2 regions of the Paraburkholderia sp. AV2 genome follow, and region 2 is predicted to be linked to the other one. Evidence: predicted binding sites of a transcription regulator. Region 2 holds the regulator's gene; the other holds the start of a gene.
What was found. Region 2 encodes LexA, which represses DNA repair genes until DNA is damaged. Its sites were predicted from a motif close to ACTGTATNNNNATACAGT; they were not measured.

Region 1: a site for LexA is predicted at 4,314-4,331, ahead of V8683_RS27920 (ATP-dependent helicase). Genes of this name have one in related genera too.

Annotation. Positions count from the first base shown of each region.
Region 1 covers NZ_JBANLK010000061.1:11,828-21,503, reverse strand. Annotated here, with positions in the region: gene V8683_RS27940 (phospholipase D family protein) at 1-1,283, opposite strand, end outside; gene panS (ketopantoate/pantoate/pantothenate transporter PanS) at 1,343-2,281, opposite strand; gene V8683_RS27930 (MATE family efflux transporter) at 2,418-3,824, opposite strand; gene V8683_RS27925 (RNA-binding S4 domain-containing protein) at 3,957-4,178, opposite strand; gene V8683_RS27920 (ATP-dependent helicase) at 4,366-6,522, shown strand; gene V8683_RS27915 (DUF4088 family protein) at 6,584-7,345, opposite strand; gene V8683_RS27910 (AzlD domain-containing protein) at 7,540-7,863, opposite strand; gene V8683_RS27905 (AzlC family ABC transporter permease) at 7,860-8,546, opposite strand; gene V8683_RS27900 (helix-turn-helix transcriptional regulator) at 8,707-9,609, opposite strand.
Region 2 covers NZ_JBANLK010000002.1:169,884-179,559, reverse strand. Annotated here, with positions in the region: gene lysM (peptidoglycan-binding protein LysM) at 1-20, shown strand, start outside; gene V8683_RS02590 (asparaginase) at 136-1,173, opposite strand; gene V8683_RS02585 (CysB family HTH-type transcriptional regulator) at 1,250-2,176, opposite strand; gene V8683_RS02580 (sulfate/molybdate ABC transporter ATP-binding protein) at 2,226-3,290, opposite strand; gene cysW (sulfate ABC transporter permease subunit CysW) at 3,294-4,274, opposite strand; gene cysT (sulfate ABC transporter permease subunit CysT) at 4,271-5,170, opposite strand; gene V8683_RS02565 (sulfate ABC transporter substrate-binding protein) at 5,281-6,336, opposite strand; gene lexA (transcriptional repressor LexA) at 6,608-7,258, shown strand; gene V8683_RS02555 (hypothetical protein) at 7,286-7,669, shown strand; gene V8683_RS02550 (DUF2939 domain-containing protein) at 7,776-8,435, shown strand; gene V8683_RS02545 (universal stress protein) at 8,475-8,948, opposite strand; gene nodI (nodulation factor ABC transporter ATP-binding protein NodI) at 9,219-9,676, shown strand, end outside.

The sequences.
Region 1 (9,676 bases), on a different contig from region 2:
GCGATGCTGACCGGTCTGCGCGAGGGCACGTCCTCCTTGAACTCGTAGAGTTCCGCGCCGGCGCGCAGGAGCGGCACGCGATAGGGGCTGTAGCCGGCCTGCACGGCGACGGCGTCCGTGGCGGCGAGCGAGTTGGTCAGGAACGCCACGCGCACGCCGCGCGCGGTCAGCTTGCGCACCTCCTCGACTCCCGCGTCGTGCGGCACGAAGTAGGGCGTGAAGGCCTGCACGCTGCTGTGCGCCGTGTGGATGCGGTCGAGGAGCGACTGCATGGCGGCGCCCACTTCGCCGCTCGGAGCGGCCTGCGCGTCGGCGATCTTCTCCGGCGAGTCGGCGACGAACGAGCAGCGCGCCCACTCGAGGTCGAGCTGGTGTTGCGCGATCTGAACGTCGAGCGGCGTGGCGTTGAGCGGCTTCGCGTTATAGGGATCGGCGTTCTCGTGCCAGTGGCGGCGCAATTCGTCGCGCGCGGCGTCGAGCTCGCGCGGATCGAACTGCTGGCGGTTCAGCGCGCTCAAGGGATAGGCGACGCTGCTGTTCCAGTACGCGTCGAAGCTTGCCGAGATCTGCGCCGCGACCGGGCCGGCCGCGAGCACGTCGAGATCGGTGAACTGCAATGTCGGGCTCGCGCTGAAGTACTCGTCGCCCAGGTTGCGGCCGCCCACGATCGCGAGCTGGTTGTCCACGATCATCGCCTTGTTGTGCATGCGGCGCGTGAACTGGTCGAGGTTCGTGAAGAAGTTCGTGGTGCGCGCGAACATGCCTTCGCCCGCGCTGCCATACGGATTGAACACGCGGATCTGGATCATCGGGTGCGTGTTCAGGGCCGCCATCAGACTGTCGATGTCGTGGAAGTTCAGGTCGTCCACGAGCATGCGCACGCGCACGCCGTGGTCGGCCGCATAGAGCGCCGCGCCCAGCAGCAGCTTGCCGGTCGTGTCCTCGTTCGCGATGTAGTACTGCATGTCGAGCGTCTTCGTCGCGGCCCGGGCGAGCGCGATGCGCATCTGCAGGGAGTCCGTGCCGGTGGCGAGGAGGCGAAAGCCCGACTGGCCCGGGTGCGCGGCTTCGGGCGCCGCGAGCGCGGTGCCGAGGGCGGTGGGCGTGGTCTGCGGCAGCGCCTGGGTGGTGTCGCGCGGCAAGGCCGTGGCGGGCGGCCGCGTGGCGCAGGCGGCGACGAGCGTCGCGCAGAGGAGGACAAGAGCGGCGCGCAGGAATCGCGCGAAAGGGCGCGCCGCATTGCGGCGCGTTGGAGCTTGGGTCGGTGCGGGTGGCGCAGTCAAGCGGGGTCTCCCGTGCGGTCGTGGCGCGCTGTCTTCTTTCCTGCGGAGTCGGCCTGATTCTACGGGAGCGTGCTGGCGCGCGTACTGCCGCGCGCCGGCTTGCCGGCCCAGTAGCCCGCGAGCAGCGACCCCGAAAGGTTGTGCCACACCGAGAACAGCGCGCCGGGCAGCGCGGCGAGGGGGGAGAAGTAGAGCTTGCCGAGCGTCGCGGCGAGGCCCGAGTTCTGCATGCCGACCTCGATGGCGAGCGTGCGGCACACGGACTCGTCGAAGCCGAGCAGGCGTCCGCCCCAATAGCCGCCCAGCAGGCCGAGGCCGTTGTGCAGGACCACGCCGAGCGCGACCAGCGGCCCGACCGTCGCGATGCTCGCGTGCGTGCCGCCCACCACAGCGGCGATGATCGCGAGGATCGCGGCCATCGAGACGAGCGGCAGCACCGGCTCGATGCGGCGCACGAGCCCATGGGCGAGACGGTTGACGAGGAGGCCGATCAGGATCGGCAGGCCGACGATTTGCAGGATGCTCAGCAGCATGCCGCGCACGTCGACCGTGATCGAGGCATCGACATAGAGACGCGTGAGGAGCGGAGTGGCGAACACGCCGACGAGCGTGGACAGCGCGCTGATCGTCACTGAAAGCGCGACGTCGCCGCGCGCCAGATAAATCATCACGTTCGAAGCGGTGCCGCTTGCCACGCTGCCCACGAGCACCATGCCGGCCGTGAGGTCGGGCGGCATGTGCAGCGCTTTTGCGATCGCCCATGCGGCGAGCGGCATCACGAGGTAATGCAGGAAGATGCCGGCCAGCACGGGCGCGGGCCGCGTGAACACGCGCTGGAAGTCGGCGAAGGAGAGCGTGACGCCCATCGCGAGCATGATGATCATGAGCAGCGTCGTGACGTGCGGCGCGATTGGCGCGACCGCGCCCGGCACGAAGTACGCGACGAGGGAGACGAGCACGGCCCAGAGCGGGAAGAGTCGGGTGATCGGGGCAAGCATGGCGGGGTGGTCCGGTTTTGGTTTTTTGGGCGTGGCTGCGTTTGTTATCGGCCGATGCGGAGGCGCGCCTCATGGACAACTGGACGGCGACCGTGGCGCGCCCATTTTAACCGGACGCTTAACTGCCCGAGGCGCGTCAGGCCTGGCGGGCTCCGGTGGCCGCGACGATGACGCGCCGCAGGCTCATCCGGTGAAAACGCAGCGTCATCAGCACGGCGACCGTGGCAAGGCCCGCGGCGAGGCCCCACCAGAGCCCGCGCGCGCCCAGCCCGAAGTGGAACGCGAGCGCATAGCCGATCGGAAAGCCGATGCCCCAGTAGCCGAGCGTTGCCGCCATCATCGGAATGCGCGTGTCCTTCAGGCCGCGCAGGCAGCCCGAGCCCACGGTCTGCACGCCGTCGGCGATCTGGAACAGCGCCGCCACGCCGAGCAGCGAGGTCGCGAGCGAGACGGTCGCAGCGTTCGCGGGATCGTCGAGATGCAGGTAGAGCCCGACGATCCAGTGCGGCGCGAACACCATCACGAGCGCCGAGAGCGACATGAAGCCTCCGCCCAGCGCGAGCGCGACGAGGCCGGCATGGCGTGCCGCGCCCGGCTGCCCGGCGCCGGACCAGTAGCCGACGCGCACATTGGCCGCCTGGCCGATTGCGAGCGGCACCATGAACGACACGGAGGCCACGTTCAATGCGATCTGGTGCGCGGCGAGCGGCGTTTCGCCGAGCAGGCCCATCAGCAGGCCGGTGACGAGGAACAGCATCGCCTCGACTGCGTAGGTGATCGCGACGGGCCAGCCGATCGAAACGAGTTCGCCCATCATGGGCCCCGTGGGCCGCCGCGCGGCGACGAAATGCTGATGCGAGGGCCGCAGGTGCAGGAGCGCCATCAGGACGATGGCGGTGAGCCAGATCGTGATGGCGGTCGCCGTTGCCGAGCCGAGGAAGCCGAGGTGCGGCAGTCCCCACGCGCCGTGGATCAGCCCGTAGTTGAGGAAGCCGTTGACGAACACGCACGCGAGCGACACCCACAGGAGGCGCTTCGCGGCGCCGATGGCCGGCAGGAACGAGCGCAGGAGCCCCACGGCGATCAGGCTCGCGGGCGCGCCCCAGCGCAGCACGGCCGCGTAGTCGCCAACGTGCTGCGCGAGGAGCGGCGGTTCGCCAAGTCTGAGCAGGATGGGGCCCGCAAACGAGAGCAGCGCGAACGCGGGCAGCGAGAGCAGCAGCGCGAGCGCGAAGCCGGTCCAGTAGATATGCGGCACGTCCTGATCGTTCTGCGCGCCGCGCGCCTGGGCGACGCTCACGCTTACCGAAGTCAGCACACCCTGCAGCACCGTCACGACGACGAAGAACAGGTTCGCGCCGAGCCCGCCCGCCGCAAGCGCATCCGCGCCGAGCGAGCCGAGCAGCACGGTGTCGGTCACGCTCATGGCCATCTGCGAAAGCTGGGCGATGGCGAGCGGGGCGGCGAGGCGCGCGGTGTCGGCGGCGTGGCGGGAAAGCGTGGGCGGCGCGATGGCGCGCGCGGAGAGCGTCGGTCGGGTCATAAAAGACAAGCGGCGCGAAGAGTCGCGCCGCGCGGCGTTTTAGCGTTTTATCGGGCGTTCTGTCGGAATCGACAGCTTATTGCGGGTTAGCCCTATTGTCGATCACGAAGCCCACTTCTGGTGCATTTTCTTTCATTCCGCTTCGCGGATCGCGATGCGCGTGTCGCCCAGCAGCACGACCTGGCCCGCGCGGACCTTGCAGGTCTTGCGCAGTTCGACCTCTCCGTCCACCTTCACCGCCCCCGAAGCGACGATCTGCTTGGCCGAGCCGCCGCTGTCGGCGAGCCCCGTGATCTTCAGGAGGTTGTGCAGTTCGACGAATTCGCCGGTCAACGTGAAATCGAGATTGGGCATGGCGAGGTCGGCTCGGGGCGCGGGAGGATGCATTCGAAGGGTTCGCATCATACGGCATGCGGAGGATGGGGCCAACGGGAGGCTTTGAGCCTGAATACTGCCAGATCGCATCAGGATCGGTGCTTGCCGGCGTGGGGTGTATGGATATACAGTATGCGTCGCCCCTTGTTTCCAGACGCCCACTGCCGTGTCCAGCGTAGTCGAAAACCCCGCCGCGAGCGATGTCGTTGCCACCGCAGTTTCCACTGAGGTTGCCAACTGGCTCTCGAAGCTCAACGACGCCCAGCGGGCGGCTGTCGAGCATGGCGGCCCGGACGGTTTCGCGCCCGGCGCGACGCTGCCCCCGCCGCTCCTCGTGATTGCCGGCGCGGGGTCGGGCAAGACCAATACGCTCGCGCATCGCGTCGCGCATCTTGTCGTCAACGGCGCCGATCCGCATCGCATCCTGCTTCTCACGTTCTCACGCCGCGCGGCCGAGGAAATGAAACGCCGAGTGGGCCGCATCGCCGCGGGCGTGCCGGGCGCGGCGGCCGCGCTCGCGCAGGGACTCACGTGGGCGGGCACGTTTCACGGCGTCGGCGCGCGCCTGTTGCGCGAATACGCCGAGCAGATCGGCCTTTCGCCGGCCTTCACGATCAACGACCGCGAGGATTCCGCCGACCTGATGAACCTCGTGCGCCACGAGTTGGGTCTCTCGGCGAAAGAGCGGCGCTTTCCGTCGAAGAACACCTGCCTCGCCATCTATTCGCGCGTCGTCAACACCGGCGACACGCTCGTGAACGTGCTGAACCGCTCGTTTTCGTGGTGCCTCGAGTGGGAGCCGCAATTGAAGGCGCTCTTTGCGGCCTACGTCGATGCGAAGCAGAAGCAGAGCGTGCTCGACTACGACGACCTGCTGCTCTACTGGGCGCACATGGCCGCGGAGCCCTCGCTTGCCGCCGATCTGGCGGGCCGCTTCGATCACGTGCTCGTGGACGAGTACCAGGACACCAACCGCCTGCAGGCCGCCATCCTGCTCGCGCTCAAACCCGACGGACGCGGCCTCACGGTGGTCGGCGACGACGCCCAGGCCATCTACTCGTTTCGCGGCGCGACAGTGCGCAACATCCTCGATTTCCCCGCGCAGTTCGATCCGCCCGCGCGCCAGGTCACGCTCGAGCGCAACTATCGCTCGACGCAGCCCATCCTCGCCGCGTCGAATGCCGTGATCGATGCCGCGCGCGAGCGCTTCACGAAGAATCTCTGGAGCGACCGGCCCTCGGCGCAGCGTCCGCGCCTCGTGACGGTCGCCGACGAGGCCACTCAGGCGCGCTACGTCGTCGAACAGATTCTGGAGGCGCGCGAGACGGGCATGAAGCTCAAGCAGCAAGCCGTGCTGTTTCGCGCCGCTCACCACAGCGCGGCGCTCGAAATCGAACTCGCGCGGCGCAACATCCCGTTCGTGAAGTTCGGCGGACTGCGCTTTCTCGATGCCGCGCACGTCAAGGACGTGCTCGCGGTGCTGCGCTGGGCGGAGAATCCGCTCGACCGCGTGGCGGGTTTTCGGGTCGCCCAGTTGTTGCCGGGCGTCGGGCCCGCGACGGCCGCGCGGCTGCTCGACCAGGTCGCGGCCTGCACGGGCGCGTATCGCGCGGCCGAAGCGCTCGCGGCGTTTGCGCCGCCGCCGCGCGCCGCCGAGGACTGGGCCGCTTTCGCCGCGCTGATCGAGGATATCGGCCGGCGCGCGACGCCGTGGCCCGCCGAGTTCGAGCGCGTACGCCGCTGGTACGAGCCGCACCTCGAGCGCAACCACGAGGACGCGGCCGTGCGCCTCGCGGATCTGCTGCAGATGGAGAGCATCGCGAGCACCTATGCCTCGCGCGAGCGCTTTCTGACGGAACTTACGCTCGATCCGCCCGACGCCACGAGCGCGGAATCGGCCAATCCACTGCTCGACGAGGACTACCTGATCCTCTCGACGATCCACTCCGCGAAAGGGCAGGAGTGGCGCAACGTGTTCGTGCTCAACGGCGTGGATGGCTGCATCCCGTCCGATCTCGGCGCGGGCAGCGACGAAGAACTGGAAGAGGAACGTCGCCTGCTCTACGTGGCGATGACGCGTGCGAAAGAGGATCTGCACATCGTCGTGCCGCAGCGCTTCTACGTCCACAACCAGACCGCCTCGGGCGACCGTCACATATGGGCTTCGCGCACGCGCTTCATTGCAGCGGCGGCGCTGCCGCTCTTCGAGTCGCGCGCGTGGCCGCCCGCGCCCGCCGTCGCGCCGCCGAGCGCGGCCGGCCTTGCCGCCGCCGCGCAGGCGAAGATCGAGATCGGTGCGAAGCTCAGGAAGATGTGGGATTAGGCGGGCGAGGGTGGCCGCTCGGGGCGCCGGTAGTTGGACGCCCCGCGGTCAGACGCCCTCCTCAATTCGACTGGCGGCGCGGCTGGCTGCGCTGCGGCGGCACGAAGAAGTTGCGCAGCCACGCGGCGAGGCGCGTGAAGATGTCGTCGGGTTCCTCGACGAAGATTTCAGGCTTGAGCAGCCGCAGGTACTCCATGATCTGCTGCGCCTCCTGCTTCTGGAACACGCCATGCGTGATCGCGAGCCGCAACAGGCCGCGCAGCTCACCGAGGCGCTCGCGCGCCGTGCTGCCCGAGCTCGTCTCGCAGCCGATCTTCGCCTCGTAGATACGCTGGCGCAGCGACTCCGAGAGACGCCAGGCCGGCGTCTGCATCTGCTCTTCCAGCGTCTGCATGTCCTGCACGGACGACTTGATCTGCGCCGCGAGCGGATCGATCAGCACCTGCTCGCCCTGCGCCTCGTCCACGATTGCCGCCGCCCATTCGCGGCACTGCTTGGCCAGCTCCTCAGGCGTCCATTCGGGGCGCGAGGCGAAACCGAAACCGAACTCGCTCGCTTGCCGCATCAGGATCGACACGACTTCGGGAAATTCCTTGTCGAGCGTGCGCTTTGCCCAGGCATACTGGCCGCCCGTCAGCATGCGGTGCACCGCGTTCTCGGTGAGCGGCACCATGTTGTCCAGCAGCTTGGCGCGCAGAAAATCCTCGAACGCCGGCGTCGCGAACTGCGGGTCGAGCTTCAGCGAGACGCGCAGGAAGGCGTCGAAGTCCTTGCGCAGCGACGCCAGCGTTTCGTCCTTGAGATTGAGGGTGATGTGCCCCATTGTGGTTGCCCCGTGTGATCCTTGCCGCACTGCGCCGTGCTGGCTGTCGCCCGGCCCGGGTGACGCCGTGCGGCGCCTCCGCGAATATGCGAACACGCGGGCGACGGCGCCAAAGCAGGCCTTGACGGGATTAACGGCCTCGCGGAGCGAAACTTGAGACAAGCTTGGCTGGAGGCGGCGCGCGGCCGCGCGCCTTAGCGCAAAACGACGCCTTGCCAGAGAAAGAACACACCCAGGCCGACCGCGATCGTGACGAGCGGCCGCCGCGTGAGCACGCTGACGACGATGGCGGCGAGCGCGCCCACGAGCTGCGGATTGCGCCAGTTAAGCTCGGCGCCGTGACCGTGCGGCGAGACGGCCATCGGCACGATGATCGCGGTGAGTACCGTAACGGGCACGAAACCGAGCGCGGTGCGCACGAGCGGCGGGAACACGAGCCGCTCGCCGAGCACGAAGACGGCCGTGCGCACGAGCCAGGTGATGAGGGCCATGCCGAGGATCAAGACGACGTAGCTCATTGGCGGGCTCCGGCGGCGGTGCGCGGTCCGGTGCGCTGGGTGGCACGCGGCAGCGACAGCGCCACGCCCACTACGACGCCTGCCAGCACGGCGGCGAGCAGCCCGAGCTTGTACGGCCAGCCCTGCCAGAAGAAGGCGAGCGCGCCGGCCGTGACGGCAGCGGCCACATAGCGCACGGCGACGAGCTGCGGCACGACGATGGCGATGAAGGTGGCGACCATCGCGAAATCGAGCCCGAGCGACTGCAGGCCTGGGAAGGCGGCGCCGAACAGCAGGCCGACGGCGGTCCAGATCTGCCAGTTCACGTACATCGCGACGCCCGAGCCGAGGAAGTGCCAGGGCGAAACATCGTCGCCGGGCGGATGGCGGCGGAAGTGTGCCCAGGCGACGGCGAAGACTTCGTCGGTGAGGAGCCCGCCCAGCACGAGACGCCAGCGCAACGGCAGGTGCGAAACGTAGGGGGCGAGCGTCGCGCTGTAGAGCACGTGGCGCAGGTTGACGACGAGCGTGGTCGCCCAGATCACGACGAAACTCGCGTGCGAGGCAATCAGGCCGAGCGCGATGAACTGCGCGGACCCGGCGAACACGGCCAGCGACATGAGCTGGCCATGCCAGAGCGCCAGCGGGCCCGAGGTCACGAGCGTGCCGAAGATGACGCCGAACGGCGCGGCGCCGACCATCATGGGGATCGTGTCGCGCGCGCCCGCGACGAACTCTTGGGAACGGGTGGGGTGAGTGGTCAAGTTGTCCTCCTGAGACTGGAGGACAGCGTAGCGCCCCGGCCGGCGCCTGGCTTGTACGTTCTTGCGGCGGCGCTAATAGTGCTACTGGTGCTAATGGCGCTTACGGTGCCTGCCAGCGTCCCGGCGGCACGCCGAACATGCGGCGGAAGTGCCGCGTGAAGTGACTCTGGTCGGTGAAACCGGCGGCGCTGGCGACGTCGGCGACCGTGGCGCCCGCGCGCAGCGGCGCGAGCGAGCGCTGCAGGCGCAACTGCGTGCGCCATGCGTGCGGCGGCAGGCCGGTGGCCTGCGTGAAGAGCCGGGTGGCATGAAACGGCGAAAGGCCAACCGCTTTGGCGAGATCGGCGATACGCAATGGCGCCGTGAGATCGGCGGCGAGCAGGGCCTTCATCGTCTCCACGCGCGGATCGTCCGGCAAAGCGCGCACGGGTGCCGCCTCCGTGTGGGCATGGCGCGCGAGCAGGGTCGAGAGTGCATCGACGAGGGCGCATTCCACCCCCAGCAGATCGCTGCCGGGGCTCGGTGTGCCGGTCACGACCGGATTTTCCGCATCGGCCCTGGTCCGGGCCGCGTGGTGCCGGTCGACATCGGCTTCGAGTAGCCGGTGCGCGTGGGAGAGACGCCGGGCCAGATCGGGATCGCGGATCACCTCGGAGCCGAACCACGGCAGCGGCTGCGTTCGACCGGCGATTTCGTCGGCCAGGCCGTGCAGATAGTCGATCGGCACGTACATCACGCGATAGCGCCAGCCTTCGTCCACTGCGCGCGAACCGGTGTGCAGCTCGCCGGGATGGATGACCGGCACGGTTCCCGCTTCCGCCACGTACTGCGCGCCCCGGTAGCGGTAGCACTCCGCGCCGTCCTCGATCACGGGAATGGCGTAGGCCTCGTGCCAGTGCGGCGCGAACGTGTGCTCGTGATACTCGGCCGTGACGAGATCCGCGCCGGGCAAAAGCGGTGTGCGCCAGTAGCGGGCGAAATCTCGGAAACGGCGGGTGGTCATGGCGGCAAGCAATCGGGGCGGGCGTCTTTCAGTGTAGCGCGCCCGCGAGCGGACGGGCGAGCGGGCG
Region 2 (9,676 bases):
TGATTCCGGCACAGCAATAAGCCGCCCGATAAAGCGTGGGATAACCGCGCGTCGAAGCTGAAGCGCCACGCTCTCTGCGTGGCGCTTTGCATTTCCGCGCACCGCGTTCGCGGTCAATGCCCGTCTTCGCTGGTCTTAGTAGGTATCGAAGACCCGCTGCAATGCTCCCCGGTCGACCGCGCCTTGGGCGAGCGCAAGCGCGAGCAGCACGCGCGCCTTGTAGGGATTGAGCGAGCCCGCCGAAACGAAGCCGAGCGCGTCGTCGCTCGCGGCGCCGTTATGCATCACGTGGCCCGAGCCCACGCGCGAGGCGCGCGCGACGGCCACGCCTTTCGCGGCGGCCTCCGACAGTGCCTGTTGCAGCGTAACGTGAATCGAGCCATTACCCGTGCCGGCCACGACGATGCCGCGCACACCCGCCGCCACGAGCGCATCGACCGCAATGCGCGAAACGCCCGCATAGCTCGTCACGACCTCGACGTGCGGCCACGCCTCGACGGCCGAAAATGGCGTAGCGACGGTGTGCGGACGCAGCGCGCCGCGCTGGAACTCCACGCGCCCGTCCTGCACCCAGCCCAGCGCGCCGATCTCGGGCGACTGGAACGCATCAACTGCATAGGTGCTGATCTTGACGACGTCGCGCGCGCAATGAATGCGGTTGTTGAACGCGACGAGCACGCCCTGCCCCGCCGCTGCGCCGCTTGCCGCGAGCGTGACCGCGTTGAGCAGGTTGAGCGGGCCGTCGGCCGAAAGCGCCGAAGCTGGACGCATGGCCGCCGTCAGCACGACGGGCTTCGTGCTCTTCACGGCGAGATGCAGCAGGTAAGCCGTTTCTTCGAGCGTATCGGTGCCGTGCGTGATGACGACGCCATCGACGTCGTTGGCCGCGAGCAGCCTGTTCACGCGCTGGGCGAGCGTGGTCCAGAGCGCGAGCGGCATGTCCTTGCTGTCGATGCTCGCGACCTGCTCAGCCGCGATCTGCGCGACGGCATCGAGACCCGGCACGGCGGCCAGCAGTTGCGCGACGCCGATCACGCCGGCCTGATAGCCGGAGGTGTTGGCCGCATCGGGCGCGGCGCCCGCGATGGTGCCGCCGGTGGCAAGGACGGCAATGCGCGGCAGCGGCTTCGAGGCCGCCGCCGGGGAAGAGGATGGGGTCAGTGGAGTATTCATGGCGGCGATTTTAAGCGATCCGCCGCCGCGCGCCACCTGGCCGGAAGGCCAACGCCCACCGGCCGTGCAACCGGCGTCAACCCACCTCGCGCAACTGGGCCGCGATCTGCTGCTCGTTGAGATGCGGCGCGAACATCTCGATCAGCCGGTACGCGTATTGACGCAGGAACGCGCCTTTGCGCAGACCCACGCGCGTCGTGCTGGCCTCGAAGAGGTTTTGCGTATCGAGCGCGACGAGTTCCGTATCGCGCTTCGGGTCGTAGGCCATCGCCGCCACCACGCCCACCCCCATACCCAGCTCGACATAGGTCTTGATGACGTCCGCGTCGATGGCGGTGAGCACAACGTCGGGCACGGCGCCCACTTTCGCGAACGCCTGGTCGATATGCGAGCGGCCCGTGAAGTCCTGGTCGTAGGTGATGATCGGATACTCGGCGATCTCTTCCAGCGTCAGGTTCTCGCGCCCCACGAGCGGATGGTCCTTCGGCACGACGACCACGTGATGCCACGAATAGCACGGGAACGTCACGATATCCGGGTAGCGGTCGAGCGCTTCGGTCGAGATGCCGATGTCGGCCTCGCCGTTGATGATCGACTGCGCGATCTGCTGCGGATTGCCCTGGCGCAGCGCGAGATGCACTTTCGGAAACACCTCGCGGAACTGATGCACGACCTTTGGCAGTGCGTAGCGCGCCTGCGTGTGGGTCGTCGCGACGACGAGGTGACCGCTGTCCTGGTCGGCGAACTGGCGCGCGACGCGGCGCAGGTTCTCGGCATCGAGCAGCATGCGCTCGATGAGCTGATGCACGGCCTTGCCCGGCTCGGTCAGGCCCGTCAAGCGCTTGCCGCGGCGGATGAAAATATCGACGCCGAGTTCGTCCTCGAGGTCCTTGATCTGCTTCGACACACCCGACTGCGACGTGTACAGCACGTTCGCCACTTCGGTCAGGTTCATGTTCTGGCGCACCGCTTCGCGCACGAATCGCAACTGCTGAAAATTCATCTCTCGTCTCCGGAAACACCGAAGTAATCAGGTTGATTTGATGTAAGTATCACGCCGCCTGCGCCGCGAACACGCGCAGCCCGCGCGGCACCGCGGTAACGTTGTCGCCCACCGAAAGGGAAAGCATGCGCCATGCCTCGCGGTCGAGCTCGGCTTCGAGCGCACTGCCCGCGCCGCTTTCGAGTTCCACGCGCACCGAGCCGCCCACCGGCACCACGCGGCGCACATCGACGACGATGCCCTCGTGATGATCCGCCTGCCGCGGATACAGCGCGAGATCGTGCGGCCGCACGTAGGCAAGCGCGCGGCCCTCGAAACTGGCCTGCACGGCGATCGGCTGCGCCGCGCCGTCGGCCACGAACCCCCGCGCGTCGACATAACCCGAAAGCCGGTTCGCCGCGCCGAGGAACTCGTAGACGAACGCCGTCTGCGGGCGATCGTAGACGTCCTGCGGGCTGCCCACCTGTTCGACGCGGCCGCGATTGAGCACGACGATGCGGTCGGCCACTTCGAGCGCCTCTTCCTGGTCGTGCGTGACGAAGATCGTGGAGATGTGCAGGTCGTCGTGCAGGCGCCGCAGCCAGCCGCGCAGCTCCTTGCGGACCTTGGCGTCGAGTGCGCCAAACGGCTCGTCGAGCAGCAGCACTTTCGGCTCGACGGCAAGCGCCCGCGCAAGCGCGATGCGTTGACGCTGGCCACCCGAAAGCTCGGAGGGATAGCGCTGCGCGAGCCAGTCGAGTTGCACGAGGCTCAGCAACTCATGCACCTTCTGGCGAATCGCGGCTTCGGCAGGACGCTCGCCGCGCGGCTTCACACGCAGCCCGAACGCCACGTTCTCGAATACCGTCATGTGCCTGAACAGCGCGTAGTGCTGGAACACGAAGCCCACCTGGCGCTCGCGCGCGCCCACCGCGCCCACGTCCTGCCCTTGCAGCACGACCTGCCCCGCATCGGCATATTCGAGGCCGGCGATCACGCGCAACAACGTGGTCTTGCCGCAGCCGGACGGCCCGAGCAGCGCAACGAGCTCGCCCGGAGGAAAGTCGAGCGAGACGTCGTCGAGCGCGGCGAAATCGCCGAAGTGCTTTTGCAGATTACGAACGGTGATACCCATGTTTTACAGATCTCCGTGTTCAAACGCGTGCCGGGCAACGCCGGCGCGTACGGCGTCCTGCGTGCCGGGTTGTAGAGGGACGCCGCCGGCCAGGACGGCCGCCTGCGCCGGCACCGCGCTCTCGTCCCTGAGTTCGGCAGAAAGATGACGCTCCGCGAGCAACTTCAGGCCCAGCGTCACCAGCGCGAGCAGCGCAAGCAGCGACGCCACCGCGAACGCCGCGGCGAAGTTGTATTCGTTGTAGAGGATCTCGACGTGCAGCGGCATCGTGTCGGTCTGCCCGCGGATGTGCCCCGAGACCACCGACACCGCGCCGAACTCGCCCATCGCGCGCGCATTGCAGAGGATCACGCCGTACAGCAGGCCCCAGCGGATGTTGGGCAGCGTCACGCGCCGGAACATCTGCCAGCCCGAAGCGCCGAGCACGCGCGCGGCCTCCTCCTCGTCGTTGCCCTGCGCCTGCATCAGCGGGATCAGTTCGCGCGCAACGAACGGGAACGTCACGAAGATCGTCGCGAGCACGATGCCTGGCACAGCGAAGATGATCTGCACGTCATGGTCTTCGAGCCAGGGGCCGAGCCAGCCCTGCGCGCCGAACAGCAGTACGTAAATGAGGCCCGAGATCACAGGCGAAACCGAGAACGGCAGATCGATCAGCGTCGTGAGGAGCGCCTTGCCGCGAAATTCGAACTTTGCGATCGCCCACGAGGCCGCGAGGCCGAACGCGAGATTCAGCGGCACGGCAATCGCGGCGGTAAGGAGCGTAAGCTTGATCGCCGAGACCGCGTCTGGATCGGCAAGCGATTCGAAGTAGAAACCAATGCCCTTCGACAAGGCCTGACTGAACACCGCAACGAGCGGCACCACGAGAAAGAGCGTGAGAAAGGCGAGCGCGATACCGGTGAGGAGCCAGCGCACCCAGGGCGCCTCCGTCACCGGATCGGGCCGGCGCTGCGCACGCGTTGAGGGTACGGGCGTGCTCATTGCGCACCTCCTGTGACGACGACGCGCGCGAGCTCACCAGTCCCTGGGCCCGCCGACACACCGCGGCTCGTGCACCGCTGCAGATACCACTGCAGCGTATTGACGAAAAGCAGCATGACGAACGAGACGCACAGCATCACGACGGCGAGCGCAGTAGCGCCTGCATAGTCGTACTGTTCGAGCTTCGTGATGATCAGAAGCGATGTGATTTCGGACTTCATCGGCACGTTGCCGGCGATGAAGATGACCGAGCCGTACTCGCCCAGCGCACGCGCGAACGCCAGCGCGAATCCCGTCAGCAGCGCGGGAAGCGCGGCGGGCAGCACGACGCGGCGAAACGTGAGCCAACGCGAGGCACCGAGGCAGGCGGCGGCCTCTTCCTGTTCGCGCTCGAAATCCTCCAGCACGGGCTGCACGGTGCGCACGACGAACGGCAGGCCGATGAACGTCAACGCCACGAGCACGCCGAGCGGCGTGAACGCGACCTTGAGGCCGAGCGGCTCGAGAAATTGCCCGATCCAGCCATTGCCCGCATAGACGGCCGCGAGCGAAATGCCCGCCACGGAGGTGGGCAGTGCAAACGGCAGATCGACGAGCGCATCGACGATGCGCTTGAACGGAAATGGATAGCGCACGAGCACCCACGCGAGCAAAAAACCGAACACCGCGTTGATGAGCGCCCCACCCAGCGCCGAGAGGAACGTGAGCCGGTACGACGCGATCACGCGCGGCGACGCCACGGCGCGCACGAACTGCCCCCAGTCGAGCGTCGCGGTCTTGAGGAAAGTGGACGCAAGCGGGATCAGCACCACGAGACTCAGGTAAGCCACCGTAATGCCGAGCGTAAGGCCGAATCCCGGCAGCGCACTCGGCTTGCGTAATCGAAACGTCGTCATGCTCGTGGCTCTTTCAGATTGCTGCGGCGCCATGCGCCAAAAAGCGCGCCTTCGAGGCGTGCTCGTCGATGACCGCAAAATGCGGCCGCGGCGTTTGCATCACGGCCACATCACTGCGGCGCGTAGATCGAATCGAACACGCCGCCGTCCGCGAAATGGGTCTTCTGCGCATTCGCCCAGCCGCCGAAGGTGTCTTCGACCGTGTACAGCTTCAGCTTCGGAAACTTCGCCGTGAGATTCGCCGGCACCTTGTCCGAACGCGGGCGGTAGAAGTTCTTCGCCGCAATTTCCTGGCCCTCCTCCGAATAGAGGAACTGCAGATAGGCCTCGGCCACCTTGCGCGTGCCGTGCTTGTCCACCACCTTGTCGACCACGGCAACGGGCGGCTCGGCCAGAATGCTTGCCGACGGCACCACGATCTCGAACTTGTCGGGCCCGAACTCCTTGAGCGAAAGAAACGCTTCGTTCTCCCATGCAATCAGCACATCGCCAATGCCGCGCTGCACGAAGCTCGTCGTCGCGCCGCGCGCGCCCGAGTCGAGCACGCCCGCATTCTTGTAGAGCTTCGTGACGAACGCCTTCGCCGTCGCCTCATTGCCGCCCGGCTGGTGCAGCGCATACGCCCAGGCGGCGAGATAGTTCCATCGCGCGCCGCCCGAAGTCTTCGGATTCGGCGTAACAATCGAAACACCCGGCTTCACGAGGTCGCCCCAGTCCTTGATGTGCCTGGGATTGCCCTTGCGCACGAGGAACACGATGGTGGAGGTATACGGCGAGGCGTTGTCGGGCAGGCGCTTTTGCCAGTCGGCGGCGACGAGGCCCTTCTTCGCAAGGGCGTCGATGTCGTAAGCGAGCGCGAGCGTGACGACGTCGGCCTGCAGCCCGTCGAGCACCGAGCGCGCCTGCGCGCCGGAGCCGCCGTGCGACTGCCTGATCGTGACCGTCTCGCCGGTCTTCGCCTTCCATTCCTTGATGAAGGCGCTATTGATGTCCTGGTAGAGCTCGCGTGTCGGGTCGTAGGAAACGTTCAGGAGCGAAGTCTCCGCGTGGGCAACCGGCATCAGCATAGCCATGCCGACCAGCGGCACCGCACCGATCAGGAGTCTTGCAGCCAGCGTCCTGAACCAGCCATTTTTTCCCGCGTTCCCCGTATTCCCACTACGCATCCGCTTTCTCCGTGTTGTCGTGCGTGATTGCAGCTAACGATGCAGCGGAGTCTAACAATTTGCTTAAATGAGTAAAAATGATGTTTTCTTATTCTTTCATATCCAATTGTGCTAAGGAAAGCTGACCGGACCTCATAACGCTGCTGTCGTCCTGGCAGATGCGGGATTTGCACGTTCCGGCGCCGGCCGAACGAAGAACTTCAAGTAACACTTGAAAAGCGTCGAATACTGTATAAAAATACAGTCACCTGTCTATCCATACAGTGGCGCCATGACCAAACTCACCGCACGACAGCAGCAGGTTTTCGATCTGATCCGGCGCGCGATCGAGCGCACGGGCTTCCCGCCCACCCGCGCCGAAATCGCGGCCGAACTCGGCTTCAGCTCCGCGAACTCCGCCGAGGAGCATCTGCGCGCGCTGGCGCGCAAGGGCGTGATCGAACTGGCCGCCGGCGCGTCGCGCGGTATCCGTCTCATGCCGGGTCCGGACGACCTCCCGCACCAGTTCACGCTGCCGCACGCCAGCATCATGCAGCTTTCGCTGCCGCTCGTCGGCCGCGTGGCAGCCGGCAGCCCGATCCTCGCGCAGGAGCACATCTCGCAGCACTACGCGTGCGACCCCGCGCTCTTCTCGAGCAAGCCCGACTACCTCCTGAAGGTGCGCGGCCTGTCGATGCGCGACGCCGGCATCCTCGACGGCGACCTGCTCGCGGTGCAAAAGAAAAGCGAAGCGAAAGACGGCCAGATCATCGTGGCGCGCCTTGGCGACGACGTCACCGTCAAACGCCTGAAGCGCCGGCCGAACGGCCTCGAACTGATTGCCGAAAACCCCGACTACGAGAACATCTTCGTCGAGGCCAGCAGCGCCGAATTTGCGCTGGAAGGCATCGCAGTCGGGCTGATCCGCCCCACCGAATTCTGATAATCCGAACACTGTCTGGAGGGAGTTATGGAACGTCTTGCCCGTCTGCTGCCCTTTCGTCAATTTGGCCGCCTGCGCCATCTGCGCGGCCTCGCCGACTGCGCCGCGCGCAATGCGCGCGCAACGGCCGCCGCCTTGTCCGGTTCGCTCTTCGAGGCAGCGGATTATGAGTCCGCCGCCGGTGCGGCCGCGACTCCGGTCGACCTTCCATCGTTGCCATCCGCACAGCCCGCATTCGCGCGCGTTTCGCTCAACAGCGGCCTGAATCACGCCGAGCCGGATCGCCGCGCGCCGGTGCGCGTCTATCACGGCCCCTCGCGGCTGATCATGGTGGGAACCATGGATGCGGTGTGCCGCATGATCGACCGCTGCATCGCCGAACAGGCCGACCCGGCGGCGCTCGCCCGGTAACACAGGGCGCGTGAAGGCGGTGGGGGAAGGTCCGGCAAGAAGCTTCGGGATCGTTTCGGCGCCGGCGCGGTCAACAGGACGTGTCCCATCACTCCCGACCTGAATGATGACCGAATCCGCTTCGAACAAACGCTGGATCAAACCCGTCGCCGTCGTGCTCGTCGCGCTGGCGCTCGTCGCCGCGCTGGGCTACGGCTATGCGTCGCCCTATGTCGCGCTGGATCGGCTGAAGGCCGCCGCCGATGCGCGCGATGCGGCCACGCTCAGCGAATATGTCGACTACCCGGCTTTGCGCGCGAGTTTGAAGCAGCAGGTTGGCAAACTGCTTCAGCGGCGCATCGCGGCGCAGCACAGCAGTAACCCGTTGCTGCTGTTCGGCGCCGTGATTGGCGCGGCCCTCATCGGCCCGCTCGTGGACGCGTATGCGACACCGGACGGCGTCGCCGCGCTGCTCAATGGCATGCCGCCCACCGGAAAGCCGGGCGAGCAGCCGCCCCAGGCAGGCAATCCCGCTGCGGCACCGGCTCCTGCGCCCGCCAATCCGCCCGCCCCGACGCCTCCGGCCGCCCCGGCTGAAAACGCGCAGCCGGCGCCACGGCCTCAGACCACGGCCGGCTACCGCAGCCTCGATGAATTCGTCGTGACCTGGCAGCGCAGCGCGAGCGGCGAGCGTTACGCCGCCGTCCTGCAACGCCATGGCCTGTTTTCGTGGAAGCTCGCGGCGGTCGAATTGAACGACCCGGCCGATACGAACAGCGACCAATAGCGGCGAATCGCACCGCTATTGGCGGCACTCAGGCGGCACTCAAGCCGCCTCCTGCGCCTGCTGCTTTTGCTCCGCAGCCGAAGAACACGCTACGAGGATGCTGCACGACACGCGGTCGAGCAGCAGCGTATTGCCCGCCCCCATCCACCAGCGCGAGAGACCGGTGCGGCAGCGGTGCCCCACCACCACCAGATCGACGTGCAGTTCGTTGGCCAGATTCGCGATCTCGTCGATAGGATGGCCGAAGGCGAAGTGACCCTGCGCATGCACGCCGCGCTCGGTCAGCCACTCCACACCCTCCTGAAGAATCTCGCGCGCCGTCTCTTCGAAGCGGCCGCAGGCCACGTCGGTCAGGAGGCCGGCGCTCTGCGCGATCGTCGAACGCATGTCGACCACCGAAAGCAGATGCGTTTCCGCCCGCAGGTCCAGCGCAAGATCCGCGCCGCAGCGCAGTGCCTTGCGGCCTTCGCGCGAGCCGTCGTAACAAAGCAGAATCTTTTTGTAGCTCGCCATGATGTTTCTCCCCCGCCCACGCGAATCGCAGGCTGTGCAATTTCATGATGGTGCGCCGCAATTCCACATGCAAGGGCTGGAAAACGCCAGGTCCGGCCGTGTTGCGCCCGATCCGGAATCCTGCGGGGCGGACTTACGTCGTTGCTGCGTCAAAGCTTGTCGTGGCAGGTTTTGCCGTCGGCCGGAGGCACAGGATTGCTCTAGAATAGGCCCCCTCATGGTGCATCGCGCGTGCACCGCTTCCGTCGAACTCATCGTTCATTACGGCCTATGTCCGCACCCGCCATCGAATTCGAGCAGGTCATCAAACACTATGGAGACAGGGCGGTCGTCAATGGCCTGTCCTTCGAGGTCCGGCCCGGCGAATGCTTCGGGCTTCTCGGACCCAACGGCGCGGGCAAGACCACGACGCTGCGCATGCTGCTTGGCATCGTCGCACCCGATGCGGGCCGCATCAGCCTTTGCGGCGAGCCGGTGCCCGCGCGGGCGCGCCATGCCCGCGCGCGCGTAGGCGTCGTGCCGCAGTTCGACAATCTCGATCCGGACTTCACGGTCCGCGAGAACCTGCTCGTATTCGGCCGCTATTTCGGCCTGTCCGCCAGCGAGGCGCGTGCGCTCGTCGCGCCTTTGCTCGAATTCGCGCGGCTCGAGAGCAAGGCCGATGCACGCGTGAGCGAGCTCTCGGGCGGCATGCGCCGGCGCCTCACGCTTGCGCGCGCGCTCGTCAA